DNA from 2 places in the Bacillus sp. LH1 genome. Region 2 is predicted to be linked to the other one. Evidence: riboswitches for the same ligand, from Rfam matches in the RefSeq annotation. Region 2 holds a riboswitch; the other holds the start of a gene.
The links. A riboswitch is a leader RNA that binds a small molecule or an ion and turns the genes downstream of it on or off. The one in region 2 is predicted to bind cyclic di-AMP.

Region 1 (4,918 bases), 1.1 Mb from region 2:
CCATAAAACTAATCGCTGTATTAAAAGCGAGCGTAGGCTCCATCCCTTCAATATGTGCTGGATTTAGCGGCAGCACACCTTGTAATCTGAAAATGAAGTATACGACAACGATCATAAATCCATTTAATAAAACTAATGATAATGCGTACTGTTTCCACGTTTGATTGTATGCTTTTACACCCGTAATTTTAAAAATAAGTTTTTCAAAAGGCCCGAATACTTTATCTAACGTTTTGCTACCTTGAAAAGCTTTTTCTAAATAAATCCCCGTTGGCTTTGCTACTAAAATAAACAAGAGCATTGTAATAATGACTGCAACCCAAATCATAATGAATGATTCCCCCTAATTAAAACTTCTCTGGATTTAATAATGCATACACTAAATACACTGTAATTGCTGCGACAATAACCGATAAGACAATCATCATGATTGCTTTCCTTCTTTCACAACTTTATCTGACCAACTTGCAAGACTTGCCATCGATGCAACTAATAAAATAAAAATCCCGACCATTACAACATCTAACATAACTATCCCTCTCTTTTTGTTAAAATTTACCATTTAAATATTAAAAAAGAACACTGAGCTCTACTCAGTGTTCAAAAAATGAACAACAAAAAGTAAACCTCCTCTCTAAACGCTTACGAGGTTAGCTGTCGGATTCGGGCCTAAAGAGTAGCCCTACTTTCAAAACTGAAAGATTCACCCCAAGTGACGATGCACAAAATTGGTTCCCCCGCTCCATTTCTGGAACTCAGCGATTTTAGGTTTTTTTGGAAATTTTATGAATGATTTATGAGAGTAAATATACTCCTCTATATTTCACTTGTAAAGGGGTAAATTACTGAAAATAATAATATTTACATTCATTTAAACGCTTACATTGAAGATTATTACTGTTATTTCATCTATTTTCTTTATTTCTCTTTTCTTTTCTTAAAAATGACCTTTTAAATATGAAATAAAAAAAGCGAATGACATGAAGTGCATAGCTTGTTGCACTCAGCATTCGCTCTTTTTTATTCAACCTTTATTCTCCTCGTAAAAATGCACGTAAATTTCTCCCGCGAATATAAACTTGTGTCAATTCTGCATGTAGCTGCTCATACTCGGTAATATCTACCTCTAAATACAAAGCATCTTTTGATGGTAATATAATATACGGCCCTGGAAAAAGGGGATCGATCTGAACCAATTCTTGAACTCGCTCTACCGATACTGCCCAACGATTTGCTATATCTCCAAGTAATAGTACCTTCATCATTTCTTCCCCCGCCCTATTCAAAAAATAAAAAAGAAATATTATCACAATTTGTAAACACGACAAACTTAGCTCCAATTGTTTCATAGAGCCTCGCTGGATATCGTTTATTCCTTGTAACAACAGTAATAGGTGCTTGAAAAGAAAAGCGAATGTGTTCTGTGAAAAAACTAACGATTGGAAGCTCATCCCCTAGTAAAATCACCTTCTTAATACACTCACAAATACTAGTAAAGTCCTGCTCCTTACTGCAGCTATAAGTCCAATCAAACCCACAATTCCTAACTTCAGCCGCTATCTCTTCATTTGCTGTAAAAATAATTAACTCATGTTGAAATGATACTAAATCTCTTAAACTATTTACCTTACTTTCTTCTCCAACACAAATAAGTGTTAGTTCCATGTACCTCATCCTCCTTAGTATAAAAGAAATCAAACATAGATTGATATTCCCCTATACTAATCAGATCGATGAAGTGATGTATCCATCATGGCACCGTCCTCTCTCAAGACGCTTACGAAGTTAGCTGTCGGATTCGGACTTTGAGAGTAGCCCTACTTTCAAACTTGAAAGATTCACCCCTAGTGACACTGCACAAATTGGTTCCTCCGCTCCATATAATTGGACTCAGCGTTTACAAAAAAATGTATTCTGGCTGATATATTACTCCTGTATTTTGAAAAAGTAAACAGAAAAAAAGCCAGTTATAAAACTGGCTTTTCACTTATCTATACACGCGTTCTATTCACTTTATACGCAAAATGATTCGTCGGTCCATGACCACTACCAATATTCAATGGCTCTTCAATTGCTATACTAATAAATCGTTTTGCTTCTTGAACAGCATCTTCAATTGAGTATCCTTTCGCAAGTCCTGCTGTAACCGCTGAAGCAAATGTACACCCACTTCCATGCGTTTGCTTTGAAGGAATTCGCTCGCTTCTAAACTCAATAAATTCTTCTCCATCAAAGAGGAAATCAATTACTTCATTCCCTTGATATTCTGCATGTCCGCCCTTCATAAGCACATATTTAGCACCTAATTTGTGCAATACTTTTGCAGCTTCCTTACTATCTTCAACATTATGAATCTCCACCCCAGTTAACACTTCTGCTTCTGGGACATTCGGTGTTATAACAGTTGCTACTGGTAATAAATATTCTTTTAATGCTTGAACTGCTTCTTGCTGTAATAATGATGCACCGCCTTTTGCAATCATAACGGGATCTAGCACAATATTATTCCAGCCAAACTTTTTAATTTGTTCTGCAACAATTTGAATTATTTCACTACTAAATAACATTCCTAGTTTCACTGCATCTGGTGTTACATCCGTACCAATTGAATTCAGCTGTTCTGTAATACCTTCTAATGGAACAGGATATACCCCTTGAACGCCAAGCGTGTTTTGAGCAGTAATTGCCGTAATAGCCGTCATTCCGTATACACCAAGCTCTTGGAATGTTTTTAAATCTGCCTGAATTCCAGCACCGCCGCCGCTATCAGACCCTGCAATTGTTAAAGCTTTATTCACTTTCATCCCACTCATCCTTTTCTATCCAAAATAGCGATGATAAATTGTTTTTGCTTCGCTTATATCTTTCGTTCCATGTACGAGCACACGGCCATCTTTAAAGGCTACTAACCTCTTGTCTTCAACAGAAAATGATAGTAAATATGGATTTATATTTAAATCATTTACACGACCTTCCAACAACTCTTTATATTGTTCAAAATTCATTTCATCTTTATGAGGTGGTCTAATTTGAACTGTATTTCGCCCGCATAAAACTGCTGTTTTTGATGTGTTTTCTTTATTTAAATACGGATATAATGCATTCTCTCCGCATGAAGGACAATTATGCTGGCGAAGTTTTTGCACATTCATACATGAATACTCATTCTTCCACATATCAAACGATACAAGCCCATCTCGAAGTGATTCGTAATCTTCTACTAACAGTTTAAGAGCTTCTGTTACTTGATGAGAAACGACAAGAGATACAGCAGGTGATATAATACCCGCTGTATCACATGTTGCCCCGCCAAGCGGAATCGACTGTAATAAACATGATAAACATGGTGTTTTACTAGGAAGGATTGTGTAAGAAAGACCGTAACTACCTACACATGCACCGTAAATCCATGGAATAGAATATTTTTGTGATATATCATTTACAATAAAGCGCGTTTCGAAATTATCAGTCGCATCAATAATTACATCAACATTTATAACAAGTTCTTCTAGCTCTTCAGCTGTTACATCTTGAACGAGAGCTTCTATTGTTACATCACTATTAATCTCTTCTAAACGTTTTTTAGCCGCTATAGCTTTTGGAAGATTATTCTTTACGTCGCTCTCTGCATACAATTGTTGTCTTTGTAAATTACTCCAATCTACATAATCACGGTCAACAATTGTTATCTTGCCAACACCTGCTCTTACAAACATCTCTGCATTTGCACTACCTAATGCACCTGCACCGATAATAAGCACATGCTTTTCTCTTATCTTTTGCTGTCCTTCTTCTCCAATTGGAGAAAATAGTTCTTGGCGAGAATATCGATTATTCAACTACGCTCATTCCTTCTAAAGGACTACTTGCAGTTGCACAACGCTTACGTGCAATGCGACCTGCTTCAAATCCTAAACGGCCTGCTTCAATACTTAATTTCATTGCTTGTGCCATTTTAATAGGATCTTTTGCTCCTGATACAGCTGTATTTAATAACACGCCATCTGCTCCTAATTCCATTGCAAATGCCGCATCAGCTGGGCTACCAATACCGGCATCAACGATAACTGGTACTGTCGCTTGTTCAATAATGAAGCTCAAATTTAATGGATTTACAATACCAAGTCCTGATCCGATTGGAGATGCTCCTGGCATAATCGCATGCACGCCAAGCTCTTGTAATTTACGTGCTAATACAACATCATCAGATGTATACGGAAGTACGATAAATCCTTCTTCCAGTAACATTTCAGATGCCTTTAATGTTTCTACCGGATCAGGTAATAACGTTCTATCATCACCAATAACTTCTACCTTTATCATGTCACAAAGCCCAGAAGCTTTTGCTAATTTTGCAATACGAACAGCCTCTTCAGCGTTTTTTGCTCCTGCTGTATTTGGTAATAACGTATATTTTTTCACATCAAGTTTCTCTAATAAATTAGGTTGCTTTGCATCAAAGATATCCATACGACGTACTGCAAACGTTAAAATTTCAGCTTCAGAAACGTCAATTGCCTTTTGCTGTACGTCAAAATCAGGGAATTTACCTGTTCCTAATAAAAGTCTAGAATGAAATGAAAATGGTCCAATGTTTAACATAATCAACCGCCTCCTACGAAAGTTACAATCTCAATTTGGTCTCCATCAAAAACAGATGTATCTGTATGATCATCTTTTTGTAAAATATCTTTATTACGCTCTACTACAACAATTCTGTTATCTAGCTCTAAATGTGTAAGTAGCTCAGCTACTGTTTTTACACTCGCTGGCACTTCAATTTGGTTACCATTAATTTTTAAATTCAAACTTCCATCCCCTTTCTAAACTCTTCTAGAAAGCAATGAATCTAGCAAATGATTCTATTGCTTTCCTTCTATTAAATCAGCCATATATTGGCCAGAAATAGGACTTAATA
Region 2 (4,918 bases):
TTTTCAAATGATATGGAACTGTCGTAATAACAACATTTCTTTTATAAAGTAAATACGCACGTATGAGTAAACTGGATTGATTATGAAGAATGTTATGCCAACCTTTTTTCGGAATGAACTGTGGTATAACGACCGTAACGCGGTAATTCGATTCACTTGCCTTATATTGCACTGTATCAATGAACTTCGTTAGCGGCTGAATAATACTTCTATAATGAGAATGTAATGTAACAAGCCTTACTTCAGGTTGCCACTTCTTCCATTTCTCTTCAAATTTCTTTTCTTCTTCTCTGTCAAAAGCAACATATACAGCGATAACTTGATCTGCCGAAAGAGACTTCGCATAGTTCAATGAATTTTCTACTACATGCGTCATACCTGCTACAGGAACGACAATTACATTCCCCTCAATCGGAATAAGAGGCTCGCAAGTTTTTAAACTTAATTGATCACCCACTGCATCATAATGCTTCTTAATTCGATGGAATAAGAAGATAATAACTGGTAAGAAAATAAGAATCGACCAAACTTGTGCAAATTTAGTTAAAAAGAACATGCTCATTACGATAAAACTAATAACTGCACCAATTAAATTAACCGTTAATCTTAAAGCCCATCCTTCAGGCTTTTCGCGAAGCCATTTTAATACCATTCCTGTTTGAGAAAGTGTAAATGGAATAAATACACCTACTGCATATAGTGGAATTAAATGTTCTGTTTGTCCTTGGAAAGCTACAATTAAAATAATCGAAGCAACTCCAAGTATAATAATACCGTTTGAGTAACCTAGACGGTCTCCTCTAATCGTAAACATTCTCGGTATGAATTTATCTTTTGCCAGGTTAACCGCTAATAAAGGAAATGCAGAATAACCTGTATTAGCAGCAAGAATTAATATTAAAGCTGTTGTACCTTGTATGAAATAGTACATGAAATTACGTCCAAATGTTTGTTCAGCAATTTGAGAAACAACTGTTACTTCTTTACTCGGAGTCACTCCGTAATAATAGGCTAAAAACACAATTCCTGAAAATAACACAGCAAGTAATGCACCCATTGCAAGCAATGTTTTTGCAGCATTGTTTGGCGCAGGATCTTTAAAGTTCGGAATTGCATTTGAAATTGCTTCAACACCTGTTAAAGCAGAACTACCTGATGCAAATGCTCTTAGTAATAAAAATAAACTAATCCCTGCAACTGGTGTACCAATCGGCGCATGTAAAGTGGGTGAAACATGACCAGTTAAAATATTATATATGCCTACACCAATTAATATAAATAATGCTAAAACGAATAAATAAACAGGATATGCTAAAACGGAAGCTGATTCCGTTACTCCTCTTAAATTTAAGATCGTAATTAATATAACAAATATAACCGCAATAATTACGTTGTGTGCATGTAAGCTAGGAAATGCAGACGTAATTGCATCTGTACCAGCGGACACACTTACCGCAACAGTTAAAATATAGTCAACTAATAAAGATCCTCCAGCAATTAAGCCTGGATTCATCCCTAAATTTTCTTTTGATACAACATACGCTCCCCCGCCATGCGGATAAGCAAAAATAATTTGACGATAAGATAAAATAAGGGCTGTCAATAATACTAATACCCCAACAGCGATCGGAATGGAATACCAATAAGCGATCGCTCCAACACCTGCTAAAGCAATTAAAATTTGCTCTGGACCGTAAGCAACTGATGACAATGCGTCAGAAGATAAAATAGCTAAAGCTTTCGTTTTATTAAGCTTCTGTTCTCCAAGCTCCGTTGATTTTAACGGTCTTCCAATTAAAAATCTTTTAATAGATGAAACCAATGCTGTCCACTCTCCAATAATTTTGTACGAACTTTACTGCTTGTTACAGCCAGTAAACGATTTCCTCAGAAAACAAAAAATGTCTACAAGCCATAGCGAAATAGACTTGTAGACATTATTTTTTTTGTCGCACAAGCTCCACCTTCCTTCTCAATATAACGCTTACGAGGTTAGCTGTCGGATTCGGGCCTATGAGTAGCCCTACCTTTTCAAGGATTCACCCCATCGGATTATGTACTAATCCGTAAAAACGGGTCCCCCGTACCATGCGGTTTCAGCGATTTAGAAAATTGAAACTGTGGATTATAATACTCCTTTATTTTCAAAAAGTAAACAAAAATTTTTAATAAGAAAAAAATTAAAATGATTGCGCATAATCCACTGAGAAATATACATAATGAATACTAAAAAATCCGCAAAGGAGACCCATATGTCTAAAGAAAAGAAGCCTATTTTTTCCGATTCATATTTAGATGCAGTAGCAAATGAAATTAATCAGTTATATGGTAAACGTGAACAGGAAATAAATTTGACAGATAGAACGAAAAGAAATAAATAATTTGTCATACAAAAAATAAAAAAGATAGCAATACACTTATATATTGCTATCTTTTTTATTTTTTCATACATCTAATTCTATTACAGATCTGTTAAAGGTCATCTCTTCATACACCTTTAAATTTTGATATATAGTGCCTAATAATGGTGCCGCTATAGAAAATTGCTCTGCTACATCCAGTAAATATCCTTGCAAGTGCTTCCCTTCAATAAACGAACCCTTTTCCATATCACGTTGCATTGATGACTTCATATCATACGAAATTTTATCAATCGTTTTCATATGTTCCTGGGCAATATTAGCCTTTACTGGAGCTCCTAATACTCTCATGATTTGTACAGATTCCTCAAACACATTACGGATAAAATCACGGCCGCCTTCACTTTCACGGATTGGTCCAATTGGTGCACGCATTAACGTTGTCACACCTGACATTACAGTAATAAATAAATATTTATGCCACATATCTTGCGTAATATTTTCACTTAAAACAAAACTAGATTTCGTACCTGAAAATGCTTTAGAAATATGCTTTACTCTCTCTGAATTTTGAGACTTAATTTCTCCAAACACAAGTCTGTTGGCAGCGCTGGTTTGTACAATTTCTCCTTGATCGTTTAACGTCGTCTCGATAAAGCATAAACCGCCAATTACTTTTTCTTCGCCGAATTCTTTTTGTAATAGCGATAAATGAGCGATACCATTTAACAATGGAATGATTACAGTATTTTCGCCAACAAACGGCTTCAAATCTTGAATTGCCTCGTTTAAGTGATACGCTTTTGTTGAAAATAAAATAACATCAAATGGAGAAGTTCGCTCTTCTTTCGTTATTAATTTCGGTCGGAAGGAAAAATCCCCGTTAACACTTCGGATTACAAGTCCTCTTTCCTCTAATTGTTTTTTCCGTTTACTACGAACAAGAAACGTGACATCTTCTCCCTTCTCGACTAATCTGCCACCAAAAAATCCTCCGACTCCACCAGCGCCTAATACTAAAATCCGCATACAGCATCCCCCTTTTCAAAATACAATTTTATAACTTTTAGTATACATAACATTATACATGTTCCCTGCTAAATAAGCTGAATTTTCACTCTCAATTGAGTATAAAAGAGTGGTTATTTTCAAATAAATTTGGGCATGTTGTTTCTATAGCATATATGGAAAGGACACAATGTAGATGGAGGCAATACAATCAATTGAGGAAAAAGGTGTAGCAACAGCTATATTTCAATTTATATTCCCGTTTTCGTTTAAAGCTGGATATGAACAAGAGATGTTCCCTTTCTTACAAAAAAACGATTTTCGTCCTTTTCGGCTCGATCATCTCGATGATGAAAATACATATTATGGGGAGTTTAAAGTTTCACATCAAAATATGGAAGCATACTATCTTTCATTTACAAATAAAATTCTCTTTCCTCACTCAGAGCATCAAAAGGGCTTGCAACGTTATTCAAAGGACCTTAACTTAACTGGACATTTAACAACAAACCTTATTTCAATTCCATTCAAGATACACTCTATTGATGTCACACTTTGTCCTTATGAACTTGGCTTCTTAACAATTCGAACAGAAGTAAACACTGCTCCAAACATGACTTTATCTGAAGCAATCGAATTCGCTGCTCGCTTCCGTGTACTTGAAACTAAAAATGATACAAATGAGACTATTTGTATTGAATGTAACGGAAAAAAGTATTCCCAAGTTGAAAAATTCATTTTTGGTTATTTATTTCATGGTGTAACTGATTTCTTTGAAAAGAAGAGATTAAGAAGTTCATACTTTCAAACCTTCCCTTTCTTCGAAGACCAAAGAATGTACGTCCAAACTTTATTGTCACTAAAAGAAGGTATGGAGCTTAATGAAGTGGATGTTTATCGTACTTCTAGTCTTTCCGGATTAACAAGTGATGGTAAGCCATATGTGAGCGCAAATAACCTTCCTTACATTCATGACTATTTAAAAAAACACGCTTACCAGAGATGGGCTCCAAATCGTTATTTCATAATGGAAGAACATATTTTTACATGTGTAACAAATGAAGGAGAACGTAAAATCGCTAAACTTGCTAGTCAAATGTACGGAGAATTTTATTACGCTTTATTATTAAACCTATTCCATAAAATTGTTTTATTAAAAATGGCTAACGCCTATGCTGAGCTAAACATTGAACAAGATACTAATGAAATAGAGAAATTAATTTATTCGATCAATTCGTTCACTGCTAATTATTTTTCTTTAGAATTAGTATCCCAATCACAAAGTGAAGATATTTTCTTTCGTTTAAGAAAACTTTTTAATATTGAGGTTCTATACTCGAACGCGAAACAAAATCTTGATAGTTTGTTTAAATATCAAGAAAATGTCGCCTCTAAAAAAGATAGCCTCTTATTATTAATTTTAACGCTCTACTCTGTAGTGGGCCAAATGTTAGGGTTTACTATGATTGACCTTTTAAGAAACACCGATTCAAACAAAATATCGTCACCTCTTGAATTTTTCGCTCTATTAATTGCGATTAGCGGCATTG

Region 1: it holds a riboswitch for cyclic di-AMP, as region 2 does, so the genes downstream of both, ACX9TM_RS03925 (hypothetical protein) here and ACX9TM_RS09790 (APC family permease) in region 2, are expected to answer to the same signal.

The regions. Positions count from the first base shown of each region.
Region 1 is NZ_CM175007.1:760,359-765,276, reverse strand. It holds gene kdpA (potassium-transporting ATPase subunit KdpA) at 1-328, opposite strand, end outside; gene kdpF (K(+)-transporting ATPase subunit F) at 348-425, opposite strand; gene ACX9TM_RS03935 (SipW-dependent-type signal peptide-containing protein) at 425-529, opposite strand; cyclic di-AMP (ydaO/yuaA leader) riboswitch at 626-771, opposite strand; gene ACX9TM_RS03930 (hypothetical protein) at 1,032-1,265, opposite strand; gene ACX9TM_RS03925 (hypothetical protein) at 1,279-1,665, opposite strand; cyclic di-AMP (ydaO/yuaA leader) riboswitch at 1,759-1,906, opposite strand; gene thiD (bifunctional hydroxymethylpyrimidine kinase/phosphomethylpyrimidine kinase) at 1,992-2,804, opposite strand; gene thiF (thiazole biosynthesis adenylyltransferase ThiF) at 2,820-3,839, opposite strand; gene thiG (thiazole synthase) at 3,832-4,602, opposite strand; gene thiS (sulfur carrier protein ThiS) at 4,605-4,808, opposite strand; gene thiO (glycine oxidase ThiO) at 4,863-4,918, opposite strand, start outside.
Region 2 is NZ_CM175007.1:1,848,257-1,853,174, reverse strand. It holds gene ACX9TM_RS09790 (APC family permease) at 1-1,822, opposite strand, end outside; cyclic di-AMP (ydaO/yuaA leader) riboswitch at 1,967-2,112, opposite strand; gene ACX9TM_RS09785 (hypothetical protein) at 2,253-2,381, shown strand; gene panE (2-dehydropantoate 2-reductase) at 2,445-3,389, opposite strand; gene ACX9TM_RS09775 (hypothetical protein) at 3,565-4,918, shown strand, end outside.